3 regions of the Lysinibacillus sp. UBA5990 genome follow, and region 2 is predicted to be linked to each of the others. Evidence: a T-box and tRNA genes for the amino acid it is inferred to sense, from the RefSeq annotation. Region 2 holds a T-box; the other regions hold tRNA genes.
What was found. The T-box of region 2 lies ahead of serS (serine--tRNA ligase). A T-box ahead of a tRNA ligase gene usually reads a tRNA of that ligase, here a tRNA-Ser.
Positions count from the first base shown of each region.

Region 1 (4,641 bases), on a different contig from region 2:
TGTTTGGTACTGAGGATTTCGCAGATTTTTCAGAAGTTGTTCCTTCATCGATGCAATTTATAGGGGTACATAACGAAGAGTTTGGAGAAGCGTACCCATTACACCATCCTCGTTTTAAAATTGATGAAGAAGCTCTAATTTATGGTGTTCGTTACTTTGAAAATATTGCACGAACACTATGTCCCTAAGAGGGAAGTAAGCTAAAAATAATTCATATAGAAGGCATGAGTGCGATATAGTACATGACTCATGCCTTTTAAATTGCTTATAAGGATATATTGAAAAGCACTAAAGGATTGTTTATCTTATACGATATAGAAACTTGAAGGGAGGTGAAAAGAGATGAAGGTAATTTTTACAGTGGGATTACCTGGAAGTGGAAAAAGCACATTTGTGAAACAGCTAGCGAAAAGAGAAAATGCCGTTGTCCTTTCGAGTGACGCTATACGTCAGGAGTTATTTGGTGACGCAACAAAACAGAAATCACGTCAGGTCTTTCGTACATTATATGAGCGTCTTAATGACCTTGTGGCAAAGGGTTATACGGTCATTGTAGATGCCACTAATATTGAACGGGAACGGAGGATATTTGCACTGCGTAAATTGCCAAGCTCGATTAGGAAGGAATGCTATTATTTTGACACACCCTATTCCATATGTGTAGCTAGAAACCAACAACGGAAGAGAAATGTACCATTAGTGGTGATGGAGAAAATGAGCAAGCATTTAGAATTTCCGACGGCGGGAGAAGGATTTGATGAAGTGCATATCGTACATGAATCCAGCCCCTATGCAATTTCTCGAAAACAATTTATTTCGCTTATTCAACGTGAGCCCAATTATGAGGAGCTTTTTCAAACACTTCGAGCAATCCCACCTTTTAAAGAGATTTATCATTTCAATCAAGAAAATCCACATCACCAATTTCTATTATGTCAGCATACTTATTTTGTCTTTGCCTATATCAATGAATACTATTCGGAAAGTGATAAGCTGGCATTACAAGTAGCAGCATTATTCCATGATGTTGGCAAGCCATTTTGTAAAAAATATAAGCCACTGCAACAACGATTTGGCTATTTTGGCCATGAAAACGTATCAGCACAGATAGTTTGTCATTTTTTATTCGAATTGGGCTTTGAAGAGGATTTTGTTTTAAAGGTCGTCTATTTAGTGCAATTCCATATGTTAATCCAGTATGGTGGCGATAGAGGGGGAAGTGAAATCTATCATTTATTAGATGGGGATTTATTAACAAGACTTTACTTTTTCCGTGAGGCCGACCAATTTGCTAAATAAACAGTAGAGAAAGGAAGTGTAAATATGATGAAATTAATGAAATATCCAAGAAGCTTTCATTTACCATGGAGCAGAAGCTATACACATGACGACAAGGTTGCTAAAAATGTGAATCATTTTATTGGAAAAGAGGTTGTTGTCACTGAAAAGTTAGATGGAGAAGGAACAACGCTGTACAAAGACTATATGCATGCTAGAAGCATCCATTCAGCTAACCATCCTTCTAGACATTGGGTCAAAACATTTCATGCTAGTTTTTCTTATCAGATTCCAGATAGTTGGCGATTATGTGGGGAAAATATGTATGCTAAGCATTCTATATATTATCAGGCATTAACAAGTTATTTTTATTTATTTAGTATTTGGAATGAAAATAATATTTGTTTAAGTTGGGATGAGACAGTTGCCTTTGCGGAAAAATTAGGTGTTGAAACGGTGCCTGTTTTATACAGAGGGATTTTCGATGAGAATAAAATAAAACGAATGTTTACGGGAAAATCAATGTTTGATGGTGAGCAAGAGGGTTATGTCATTCGAAATGCCGGATCCTTTCATTATGATGATTTCCAATATAATTTGGGCAAATTTGTGAGACCTCACCATGTTCAAACAAGCGAACACTGGCTACAAGAAAAAGTAATACCTAACCGTTTAAAATAAACGTAATTTATTAATTTATGAAAAGGACTGAGAAAAATGTAATACTTTATACAATAAATCAACCATCGTATATATGAGGAAGTTGCTAGGCTGCATATCCCTTTAATATAGGGATTACAGGTTCGATTCCTGTCATCCTCCATCCAAAAAAGAACTCTCGTCACTAGTACGAGAGTTCTTATATATTATTTAGTGTAATTGTCGAAATAACCTTGAATGTAAATCATAGGAGTTCCTTTGTCTCCTGAACCTGATGTTAAATCAGATAAAGAGCCGATAAGGTCAGTTAAGCGGCGAGGTGTTGTTCCTTGTGCAGCCATTTGACCTGTCAAATCTTCATCCTTATTTTGAATGTATTCAGAAATAGCAGCTTTTAACTCTTCTCCTCGAAGATCAGCAAAGTCATTATCTGCTAAATATTTTAATTTAACCTCGTTAGGAGTTCCATTTAATCCGGCTGTGAATGCTGGAGAAACAACAGGATCAGCTAACTCCCAAATTTTACCCACAGGATCTTTGAATGCACCATCTCCGTAAATCATAACTTCTACAGTTTTTCCTGTAGCTTCTTTGATTTTAGCTTGGATACCGTCAACAATCGGTTGGCAAGTATGAGGGAACAACTTAATACTATCTTCCGTAGCTTTGTTAGAGCCAAGTAGACCGTACTCAGCATTGAAACCAGAACTATTGATGGATTCAGCTAAAATATTATCAAGGCTGTAAACTTTTTCAGCACCGTTTGCTGTTAAAATGCGCTTTGTGCGGAAACGTGAGTGAATATCACATGCTAGAACACTCTTTGTATAATCTAAAATTGTTTTTGGGTTATTGGAGAAGATGACCTCACATGTAGCCCCTTCTGCTTCAATTAATTCTTTATAGTATTCAATATAATCTACACCAGTAAATGTATGCTTTTTATAGCCGAAATGCTCGCGGAATTCCACTTCATTTAATGTATCTGTCCAAGGATTAATGCCTTTTACATCTAACTCATCGATATCGACAAGATGATTACCAACCTCATCTGATGGGTAGCTTAGCATTAAGACAACCTTTTTAACGCCCTTAGCAATACCACGTAAACAGTTAGCAAAACGATTTCGACTTAAAATAGGGAAAATAACTCCTACAGTATCATTGCCAAATTTCGCTGCCACGTCCACAGCGATATCATCAATTGTTGCGTAGTTCCCTTGTGCACGTGCTACTACTGACTCAGTTACGGTCACAATATCTCGATCCTCAATAGTGTAACCTTCTACTTTCGCAGCATTTAACACTGTATCTACAACGATTTGTTCAATATGATCGCCTTCGTTAATAATAGGACCACGAAGACCTCTTACAACTGTACCGATTACACGTTCCAACTTAATCTCTCCTCATTTAACTTTTGTAAAGTGATGTAAAATCCATATGGTTTTACTATACGCCTCACTCATGATATAAGTAAAATTAATAGTTCGTATACTAGCTATAAGAGGTGCTTATATGATAGGGAAATTAGATTTATACCGTGTTTTTAGTGTTGTAGCTAAAAATAATAGCTTTTCAAGAGCCGCCAAGGATTTATATATGACTCAGCCTGCTGTTAGTCAAGCTATGATGCAACTGGAAAAGGAGCTTGGTACACGTCTTTTTAATCGAACGCCTAAGGGGGTAACTTTGACAACAGAAGGCAGCCTGCTATTTGAATATACAAATTCGGCTTTAGGACTGTTAGATGCGGGTGAAGAAAAGTTATTAGAATTTAAAAATTTAACAACCGGGCAACTAAAGATTGGCGTAGGAGATACGATTTCACGTTTTTTCCTTATGCCTTATTTAGAAGCATTTCATACAATGTATCCGAATATTAAGTTGGAAATGTTAAATGGTACTACCTCTGAAATTTGCAATTTTATTAAATCGGGTGAGGTGGATATCGGCTTTTGTAATTTTCCCATAGAGGATTCGACATTACAGTTAACGGTATGTACGGATATTCAGGATATTTTTGTCTGTGGGGAGAAATATAAAACATTGGCTTCTAAAAGTTTAAGCTATGAGGATCTGTTAAAATTCCCCCTTATTTTCCTTGAGAAAAAATCGAATTCACGAAAATATGTAGAGGATTTCTTATTATCCAATGGGGTCCATATTGAACCTGAGTTTGAGTTAGGTTCACATGATCTTGTATTAGAATTTGCCCGTAGTAATTTAGGAATCGCATGTGTTACAAAAGAGTTTTCAAAGGATTATCTCCATCGAGGACTTCTATACGAATTATCTTTAGATGGGGATATTCCGCCAAGGAGTATAGGTATGTGCTTTTTAAAGACCGTACCTCTTTCTAGAGCGACGACCAAATTTGTCGAAATCATTGAACATAAACGTTTTAATACTAGAAGAACCATTAAAAAAGCTTAGCGACGGGAAAAGTCAGCTAAGCTTTTTTTGATAATGCTTCAATTAATATATCCACATTCCGCTTATTTTTCATAGTTGGCGAACAAAGATAAGAAAATGTCCGCATAAAATGCTGTCCTTCAAGGGAGAGAATCGCCATATCGCCATTTTTTAACTCACGCTCAATGACACACGCAGACAGTAAGGAAAGCCCAAGTCCTTGCATAACACTTTCTTTAACTCCCTGATTACTACTAATGGTTAACAGTGATTGAACCAGTAAACCAT
Region 1 is NZ_DJAY01000009.1:85,604-90,244, reverse strand. Features, by position in the region: gene B3D94_RS06050 (M20 metallopeptidase family protein) at 1-188, shown strand, start outside; gene B3D94_RS06045 (AAA family ATPase) at 343-1,299, shown strand; gene B3D94_RS06040 (RNA ligase family protein) at 1,324-1,959, shown strand; tRNA gene B3D94_RS06035 (tRNA-Ser) at 2,034-2,105, shown strand; gene B3D94_RS06030 (coenzyme F420-0:L-glutamate ligase) at 2,145-3,335, opposite strand; gene B3D94_RS06025 (LysR family transcriptional regulator) at 3,457-4,374, shown strand; gene B3D94_RS06020 (LysR substrate-binding domain-containing protein) at 4,391-4,641, opposite strand, start outside.
Region 1: it has a tRNA-Ser gene. The T-box ahead of serS (serine--tRNA ligase) is inferred to sense a tRNA for this amino acid. The anticodon was not compared.

Region 2 (4,641 bases):
AAATGAGACTTAAAAGATATACCTTCTTTTTAGAGGAGTTCATTTTATTTTGGGGGCTTAATAAGCCAGCTAATCCAAATACTAATATTAATACAATTAACCCTAAAAATGGAAATATATTCACCGTATCTATCCTCCTTAATTCATATATTACCACAATTATCCAACTAGTTTCTTATTAACAAACCCACCCCTTTTTATGAAGTAAGACGATTTCCTAAATTCAGAAAATCGTCCGTTTATGTAATAGCAGTTTACTTCTTTTTGTTTGCATGCCTTTTTGCAAATGTAGAAGAGGAAAATGAAACTTTGTATTTCCCTTCAAGTTCCTTCTTTACTTTTTCCGTTAGCTTTAATCCTTGTTGATTATGTATTTCTTCAAGTTCAATCCCATTAGAAACTATTCCATCATTAGCCCAATCAATCCACTCACCATATTTTAATATCCATTTTGTTAATTCCGATTGCAGTTCGATGGAAATTGGAACATATGATATTTCAAAGTTACAGAGGCATTTATTACACCATATAGCATCAGCCCCGATATCTGCTTCTACTCTTAAATCATATGTTTCATCACATTTACATTGTTCAATCATTGCTTTTTATCTCCTCTTATCTTATCTCTATTATTTTTTTAGTAAAGAGATGATTTCTTTGTTTTGTTCAATTTGGATTTCAATATTTACCCAAATGATCTGAACCCATCTAAATAGTTTCGCTACTAACAATATGGGTGTTAACGGAAACAACAATCCAACCATATCTCCAGAAAAATTCATGCAACCCCTTCTTTATAACATAATTTTACCATATATAAAATTTGGTTTAACAATTAAACAATCTGGCCCTTTCCATGAATAAAGACGCTTTCCTTATTTCAGAAAAGCGCCCGATTGTGGAATAGTGGAATATGTGTAAGAGCTGTAAAATGTCATTTCTAAATTTTTTCTAATGCTCCCCACCTTTTTTAAAGTAACATCTTTTTTAATCTAGCTAAATTTCCTTAAAGTAATAAAGCACTTTTTTATTCCACGGCGACTATTAAAAGTATCTTTAAATCGATAAAAGGCAATACGATTACCTGTTAAGGATATCAAAAATCGCTTTTTCCCGTTATTTATTTTGGGGCAATTACTTCTTTTCCACCCATATGTGGTCGTAAAACTTCAGGAATTACTACGCTTCCATCGGCTTGTTGATAATTTTCTAGTATAGCGGCAACTGTACGACCAATCGCAAGACCTGAACCGTTTAATGTGTGAACATATTCTGGTTTTGCATTTGGGTCACGACGGAAGCGAATATTTGCGCGTCGTGCTTGGAAGTCCTCAAAGTTTGAACAAGAAGAAATTTCACGGTACATATTTTGTGCAGGAATCCAAACCTCTAAATCATATTTTTTCGCAGCAGTAAAGCCTAAATCGGCTGTACACATTTTTAATTTACGATATGGTAAACCTAGTAATTGCAGTACTTTTTCAGCATGACCCGTTAACAGCTCTAACTGCTCATATGACTCCTCTGGTTTTACAAAGCGTACTAATTCTACTTTGTTAAATTGGTGCTGACGGATTAAACCACGTGTATCACGACCCGCAGAGCCTGCCTCTGAACGGAAGCACGAACTATAAGAAGCAAAGCCTTGTGGTAAAGCCTCAGCTAGTAAAATTTCCTCACGATAGAAGTTTGTTACAGGTACCTCTGCCGTTGGAATCATGAAATAATCTGTTTCCTCTAATTTAAATAAATCTTCCTCAAACTTAGGGAGATTTCCAGTACCCGTTAAGCTATCACGATTAACAATGACAGGTGGCAGCATTTCTTCATAGCCATGCTCTTCTGCATGTAAATCCATCATAAATGTCATTAACGCACGTTCTAAGCGAGCCCCAAGGCCGCGGTAGAATAAGAATCGACTACCGGTTACTTTCGAGCCACGTTCAAAATCCACAATTTTTAGATCTGTAGCTATATCCCAGTGTGCTTTAATATCAAAATCAAATGCTGGAATTTCACCCCATGTATATTCCTCAACATTGTCATCTTCTGTTGTACCCACTGGTACAGATTCATGAGGAACGTTCGGCAGGCGCATCATCATATCTTTAAAGCGCTCTTCCACATCATTTAATTGAATATCAAGTTCTTTGATTTCATCGCCCACTTGACGCATACGAGCAATCACTTCATCTGCGTTTTCTTTGTTGCGCTTCATCACTGAAATTTGTTCAGATACTTTATTTCGTTCTGCCTTTAATTCTTCTGTTTTAGCAATTAACTCACGACGTTTTGCATCTAAATCTTCAAAGTCATCTAAGTTTCCTAAATCTTCATTACGTGTTAATAGCATTTCTTTAATTTCCGCAAAATTATCGCGTACGCGTTTAATATCTAACATAGTCATACCTCCAGTAGTTTAATGATGAGAATCGTTGCATCCATTAAGTCTTGGTGAAATAGCGTTGCAGGCTATTCGCATAGCTCCATTTTGAATAAAAATAAACACAAAAAAGCCCCCACCCCTAAAAAGGGACGAGAGCTACCCGCGTTGCCACCCTAATTGATTAGGCATACCTAATCCACTTACTTCATAACGGCATTTCAGCCGGCAACAGCCTACTTCATTGACTTCGACTGTGCAACTCCGGGACGGATTCACAAGTGCTTTTATCAGCTTCCACCAACCGCTGACTCTCTTAAAAAAACGTGCTTGCTACTACTTCCCATCATCGTGTTCAGTTATTAAATTTTAACCTACTGTACTATATTAAAACATATTTTTCAAGTCATACCATAGGATACAAATTATTCTATAACCCATAATGCCTTTACAAGATACTTCTCAATCTTGCCCGTTTCTGGAACAATAATTGTACTGCAATTGCGCCTGATTGTTGAAGAATGTACCATTTAATATCTAAAGAAAAAACCTTTTAGGTTAAATAACTTAGTGGAGGGACCACCACCAAGCTTGACATTAAAGAGCACAATACTTCCCCAAAACAGAGCTGGTAAAATTGCTAGGAAGATATCCATTTTTTGCTCTCCTATCTATGATAAATTTTTTATTATTTGGCCTTTCTGCAATAGTACTTTACGTTTAGCTTGCTATTTTACAACTATTTGTATGTTTATTATGATTATGAGTTCTTCTCATTTATAAGGAGAGACGTACAATAGTAATATGAAACTTAACAAAAACTTTTATACCCTTGCTCTAAGCAATTGATACTCATTTAAAAACCCCCTTTCCATTTATCACGAATATGAGATATGTGATAAGAATAAGCCTAATTATTTAAAGAAATTAATGTTTCTACGTACAAAAAAACCAGTTCCGTTACGGTACTGGTTTGATACATGGTGTGGGATATATTGTAATTAATTATTTATAAAATTTCATTCGCTCTTCAAGTGGTCGGAAATCTTTTTCACCTGGTGTTACCGTTGGGTTACCAAAGGGCATTTGTGCAATAAGTTTCCAATTTTTAGGTATATTCCATTCTTTTTTCACTTCATCATCAATTAGTGGATTATAATGTTGTAAAGAAGCTCCTAATCCCTCTGCTTCCAATCCCGCCCATACGACTAATTGGTGCATACCTGATGCTTGATTTGACCAAATTGGAAAGTTCTCAGCATAGGGTGCAAATTGCTCTTGAAGCGATTTAACTACAGCCTGATCTTCAAAGAATAATACTGTCCCATAACCTGCCTTAAAGGAATCCATTTTTTGTTGAGTTCCTGAAAAATCTTGATCTCCAACTACTTTTCTTAATGTTTCCGTGGTGATGTCCCATAATTTATTATGTGCGTCACCAGATAAGACAACAATACGCGCTGTTTGGGAATTAAATGCTGATGGAGTATATTTCACAGCAAATTCTACAATTTCTTTTATTCTTTCATCCGATATTTTTATCTCTTTACTAATTCCGTAGTAAGAACGTCTTTCTTTAAGTGTAGTGTAGAAATCTTTTGTCATAATTTTTTCCTCCTGAAATTTAAATTGTACCTCGTGCTTCGAGAATTTTACTTACCAAATCTTTATTTAGAATTTTCAAATGGCCATTTTATTTCTAAGACCTCCACCAAATAGAACTGCAACCCCTGTCCGTCACGCCTACTTTTAAATCAAAAAAGAATTGAAAGTTATATAATCACGTTTAATGTTCAAAAATATATTGCCCAAACAAAAGTAAGAGTATTCAGAAGTAAATTTAAGAAAAGATTCGATAATTTTGTTTAATAAAAAATCAACTTATATTGACTATGTTAAACAACATCCATACCAAGAACAGTACACTAGATGTTCTGCCAATTGCCTCTTGTGCTTGAAAGGTGTTACTCTCCCAGTCCATCTCATCAATAATTATTCCATTAAATTACTATTGCTTAAGTAATGATGTTAACGATAACGAAGATAAGTTAATTTATGTGGTATATAAATAAGACCTCAAAGTTTAAGTAATTTTTTAACTATGAGGTCTTTCGTTTCATTAAGTTTCAAAACCATTTCGGGAATGTGAAAAAAATTACTAATTTACTATTTTCCTCGTCTTTTCCTCAACAAAATCAACTACTTGTTTCTCCTTCACGTTTTCCAGATTCTTTTCTTCTCTTCTATTGAAAAACACA
Region 2 is NZ_DJAY01000015.1:1,370,778-1,375,418, reverse strand. Features, by position in the region: gene B3D94_RS19420 (hypothetical protein) at 1-124, opposite strand, end outside; gene B3D94_RS19415 (hypothetical protein) at 255-599, opposite strand; gene B3D94_RS19410 (hypothetical protein) at 630-782, opposite strand; gene serS (serine--tRNA ligase) at 1,121-2,401, opposite strand; T-box leader at 2,529-2,742, opposite strand; gene B3D94_RS19400 (hypothetical protein) at 2,914-3,039, opposite strand; gene B3D94_RS19395 (nitroreductase family protein) at 3,389-3,988, opposite strand.

Region 3 (4,641 bases), on a different contig from region 2:
TGATATTGGTTCTGGGTAGTACATATGAATACCTCCTAGAATGGAAGGTTTAAGCCTTGAGTGAATTTACCCATCGTTGAGTTCGTTTTTTCTTCTACCTTTTTTAATGCCTCATTAGTAGCAATAACGATTAAGTCTTGTAGCATTTCAATATCCTCTGGATCTACTACAGATTCATCAAGATTTACTGACACAACTTCACGTTGACCAGACACACTTACTTTTACCATGCCGCCACCTGCAACACCTTCAAATTGCTCTGCATTGAGAGCCTCTTGAGCCTCCATCATTTCCTTTTGCATTTTTTGCATTTTTTTCATCATACCTTGCATATTTCCCATTCCGCGCATACATGTTTTCCTCCTAAAATTTAATCTTCCATAATTTCAACAAAATCTTTACCAAAGAGATTTTCAGCCTCTGTCACAAGTGGGTCCTGTGAGGCAAGTGGCTGAGCATCATCGATAAATGGCTCATCCGACATTTCTGCCGGTGGTGGTTCTAATAACTCCTCACCATTCTCTGATGCAGCTGATGTTTTTTTGTGCTGCATACTATGATCACGGATAAACTCTTCACGCATCTTTAACCAAGATTCTTCTGGTATACAAAGCATCTCGTACAAGGTACCAGTTTGTCCGGCAATTAACTGGGTAAAGTGGCCCTTTAAAGACTGATTATCTGCAACCATCTGACAATGAATATCATACTTGAATTTTAACACAAAAGCACTTGAAGATGCCGCAACCGGTTCAGCTTCAGCTAAAAGCGCAGATTGAGATTTTTGCAATTGATTTAGTGCTTGTGCCCAAATCGATTTTATACGTTGAACATCTTGCTTTGTAGCGTCCTTTAGTACCTCTTGAATACGACCTGTCGGAGCCTTATACCCGTTTGGATTTTTAGCACGTGGTCTTTGCTCTTTTGGTGTTTGCGATGCTTGCACAGGAGCCCCTGATTGTAATTGTACGGATAATTGTTGAACCATCTGCTCAAGCGCTACAATTTTTTGAGCAAGATCAGGGCTAATAGCCGTATCGCTCGTTGTAGTTACCGCTTGATTAGTGCTCCCTCCCGAAAACTGTACCATTTTAAGTAATGCCGTTTCTAAATAGATTTTCGTATGGTGAGAAAATCGCATTTCTTGCTGAGTTTTCGCAAGTATATCAATATAGCCATAAAGCATATTCGGTGCAAATTCATGCGCCAAGGATAATACACGTTCCTCAGGAGACACGAGCTCTAATAATTCAGCTAAATCATCACTTGTTTGAAGTAATAATAAATCACGGAAAAATGTAATTAAATCTTCTGAAAGACGCAGTGGATCTTTACCATCAGCAATTAGTTGTTCTAATAACGCAAGCATTTGTGCAACATCTTTCGCTTTGAGTGCCTCGGCTAAATCATAAAAAACATCCTGACTTATTGAACCTGTAACTAGCAAGGTATCCTCAAGCTTTAGCTTCTCTCCGCTGAAAGATACTACTTGGTCCAATAAACTTAAAGCATCACGCATTCCCCCTGCAGCAGATTGCGCTATTACTTTTAAGCCTTGCTCTTCATACGGCAGCTCAATATCTTCTAAGACAACTTTCATACGTTCAATAATATCATTGGTAGAAAGTCTTTTGAAATCAAAGCGCTGACAACGAGAAATAATTGTTGCAGGCAATTTATGAGGCTCTGTTGTTGCTAAAATAAATACCGCATGAGGAGGCGGCTCTTCTAATGTTTTCAAAAGAGCGTTAAAAGCACTTGTAGAAAGCATATGCACTTCATCAATAATGTACACCTTGTATCTGCTGCTTGCAGGAGCAAAACGAACTTTTTCTATAATATCTCTAATCTCTTCAACACGTGAATTTGAAGCTGCGTCAAATTCAATGACATCAGGATGCGAACCGTCCGTAATACTTATACATGTAGCACATTCGTTACAAGGCTCTTTCGCAGGCGCATGTTCACAATTTAAAGCTTTTGCAAAAATTTTAGCTGTACTTGTCTTCCCAGTACCACGTGGCCCAGAAAAAAGGTAAGCATGCGTCGTTTTATTCGCTAGGAGAGCATTTTGTAGCGTTCTTTTGACATGCGCTTGACCGGACATCTCTCGAAAAGATTGCGGCCGATACACACGGTAAAATGCTTGATACGTCACTGTTTTTCTCTCTCCTTCTCCATTAAATAGAATAGTCTTATTATAGCATTTGCTGTCTTATATATAAAATGAAGTTACTAAATAAAAAATAAAAAAAGCACCCGCCTTATAGTAGACGGATGCTTTGAGTTGGCAATTTAATGCCGTGCACCTTTCCTTGACAGCCGCACATAAGCGTTACTCCTGTCGTTAGCTCAGATTAGGCAACCCCGCGGCACATGGATATGACCACTTAATGCTGCTTCCTTCCGGACCTGACATGGTTCATGGGTATCCATTGCGCAGGACCCAATCGTCAACACTACGTGCAGAAGGCAGACCAAACAATACGGACAGCCTCGAAAAAGGAATTCAGTCTCGCTAGAGCGGATTGCGAGTTACAGGACACCGCTACCTTCCCACCTAGCACGGCAATAACTAGTATACTGACTGTTTGTATAAATTGCAACTTAATGCACAAATTATTTATTACCTATGTATTTTTAACATCACGATATTTTGTAAAAAAATTATTGACTTGGGTTTTAAGTTATGATAAATTTATTTTTGTCGAAAGACAGCAAAGCAATATAACATGGAGGTATACCCAAGTCTGGCTGAAGGGATCGGTCTTGAAAACCGACAGGCGGGTAACACCGCGCGGGGGTTCGAATCCCTCTACCTCCTCCAGTTTTTAATTTCCGACTACGAATGTAGCCGTTTTTTTTTTGCCAAAATTGTATGTATGACTTGTTAAATACCACTTCCGTCTCGGTTGTGGTATTTTTTTATTATATTGCTTATGGGAGGTTGTCAAATTGCCATCGAAAAAAAATATAGCTCGCACTTCCCTCACTTGGGTTATTTTGATTGCTGTTTTGACCGCAATTGGTAGTGAAATTAAAATTATGCCGTTTGCCAATACGACATTTCGCTTTGGTTTAGGCACCATTATCTTTTTCTTATGCACATTAATTAAACCCACTCCCATTATTTTAGCTGGGTTTGCTACAAGTATAGTGACAATCATTTTTCGTGTTTTTAATTCCTATTTACATGATATACCCGTATTAGAGAGCATATTTAACCATTTACCAGCAGGATTATTTTATGTATTGTTTGCTATATGCCTACAAATTTTAGATGTTCAAACATATAGAGAAAAACCACTAAAGCTTGGTTTACTCGTCGCTTTTAGTGAGGTCATTAGTAACTTAGCCGAACAAATTTTCCGATTTTTTGTACAAACTTATACATTTTTATTTCTTCACGACCTTTTGATCCTATTAGCAGTGGCCTTATTACGAAGCTTTTTTGTAGTTGGTATATATAGCTCTATATTGATCGCCGAACAAAAAAAACGTGTACAAGAGATGCTGAATATTGGATCTGACCTCTATGTTGAGACTCTGTATTTAAAAAAATCCATGAACCATATTGAAACCATAACAGCTAGCGGTTTTGAATTATATCGGCAATTAAAAGCTCAAGGATATCGAGCGGAAAGCTTGCAAGCTCTTCATATTGCCCAGGAAATTCATGAAGTGAAAAAGGATTCACAACGCATCTATGCGGGCATTTCAAAGATTGTTGGTGAGAGAAGCTTCGGGCCCTTTATATTATCAGAATTATTACATTATATCGAAGACGGCAATAGTAAGTACGCTGAATTACTTGGGAAGAATATACAGTTCGAAACAAGTATAGACTTCGATTTTCAAACAAAGGAACATATTGCACTGCTTGCGCTTTTAAATAATTTAACTGCCAATGCAGTGGAGGCTATCGAAGAACAAGGTATCATTTCTATTGCTATTCAACGACAAGAGGATAATACTGTAGTAACAATATGTGACAATGGAAAGGGAATTTCACAGAATGATTTTTCTATTATTTTTGAACCTGGATTTACCACAAAATATAATGTAGAAGGTGTCGCAGCTACTGGCATTGGCCTTTCACATGTTGCTGAACTAATAGAAAAATTAAAAGGCTCCATAACCGTTGAATCAAACAATCAATACACAACGTTTAAAATCATAATTCCTACGCAAACTATTCAAACGGGAGAGACTTAAATGAGGTATTTTATTGTAGACGACGATCGCGCAAGTCGTGTCATGTTAAAACAAATTATTGAAGATAGTGGGTTAGGTACAGTGATTGGCGAAGCTCGCAATGGAGAGGATGCCATACCACAAATTTTAATGACCCAGCCTGAGATTGTGCTAATCGATTTACTGATGCCAAAGCTTGATGGTATAGCAACAGTCGAACATCTTATTCAAAATCGCTTTGAGGGTCAATTTATAATGATTTCTCAGGTTGTGAATAAAGAAATGGTTGGTGAGGCTTATGAGCAGGGAATAGATTTCTTCATTCATAAACCGATTAACCGCATTGAGGTTGAAAATGTTTTGAAAAAAACTACAGAACAATTTCGGCTGAAAAATTCATTGTTAGTTATTCGTCAATCACTTACAAATATTGAATTAAGTGAGCAA
Region 3 is NZ_DJAY01000006.1:1,318-5,958, forward strand. Features, by position in the region: gene recR (recombination mediator RecR) at 1-24, opposite strand, end outside; gene B3D94_RS04140 (YbaB/EbfC family nucleoid-associated protein) at 36-350, opposite strand; gene dnaX (DNA polymerase III subunit gamma/tau) at 371-2,158, opposite strand; RNA gene ffs (signal recognition particle sRNA large type) at 2,302-2,569, opposite strand; tRNA gene B3D94_RS04155 (tRNA-Ser) at 2,735-2,827, shown strand; gene B3D94_RS04160 (sensor histidine kinase) at 2,956-4,215, shown strand; gene B3D94_RS04165 (response regulator) at 4,216-4,641, shown strand, end outside.
Region 3: it has a tRNA-Ser gene. The T-box ahead of serS (serine--tRNA ligase) is inferred to sense a tRNA for this amino acid. The anticodon was not compared.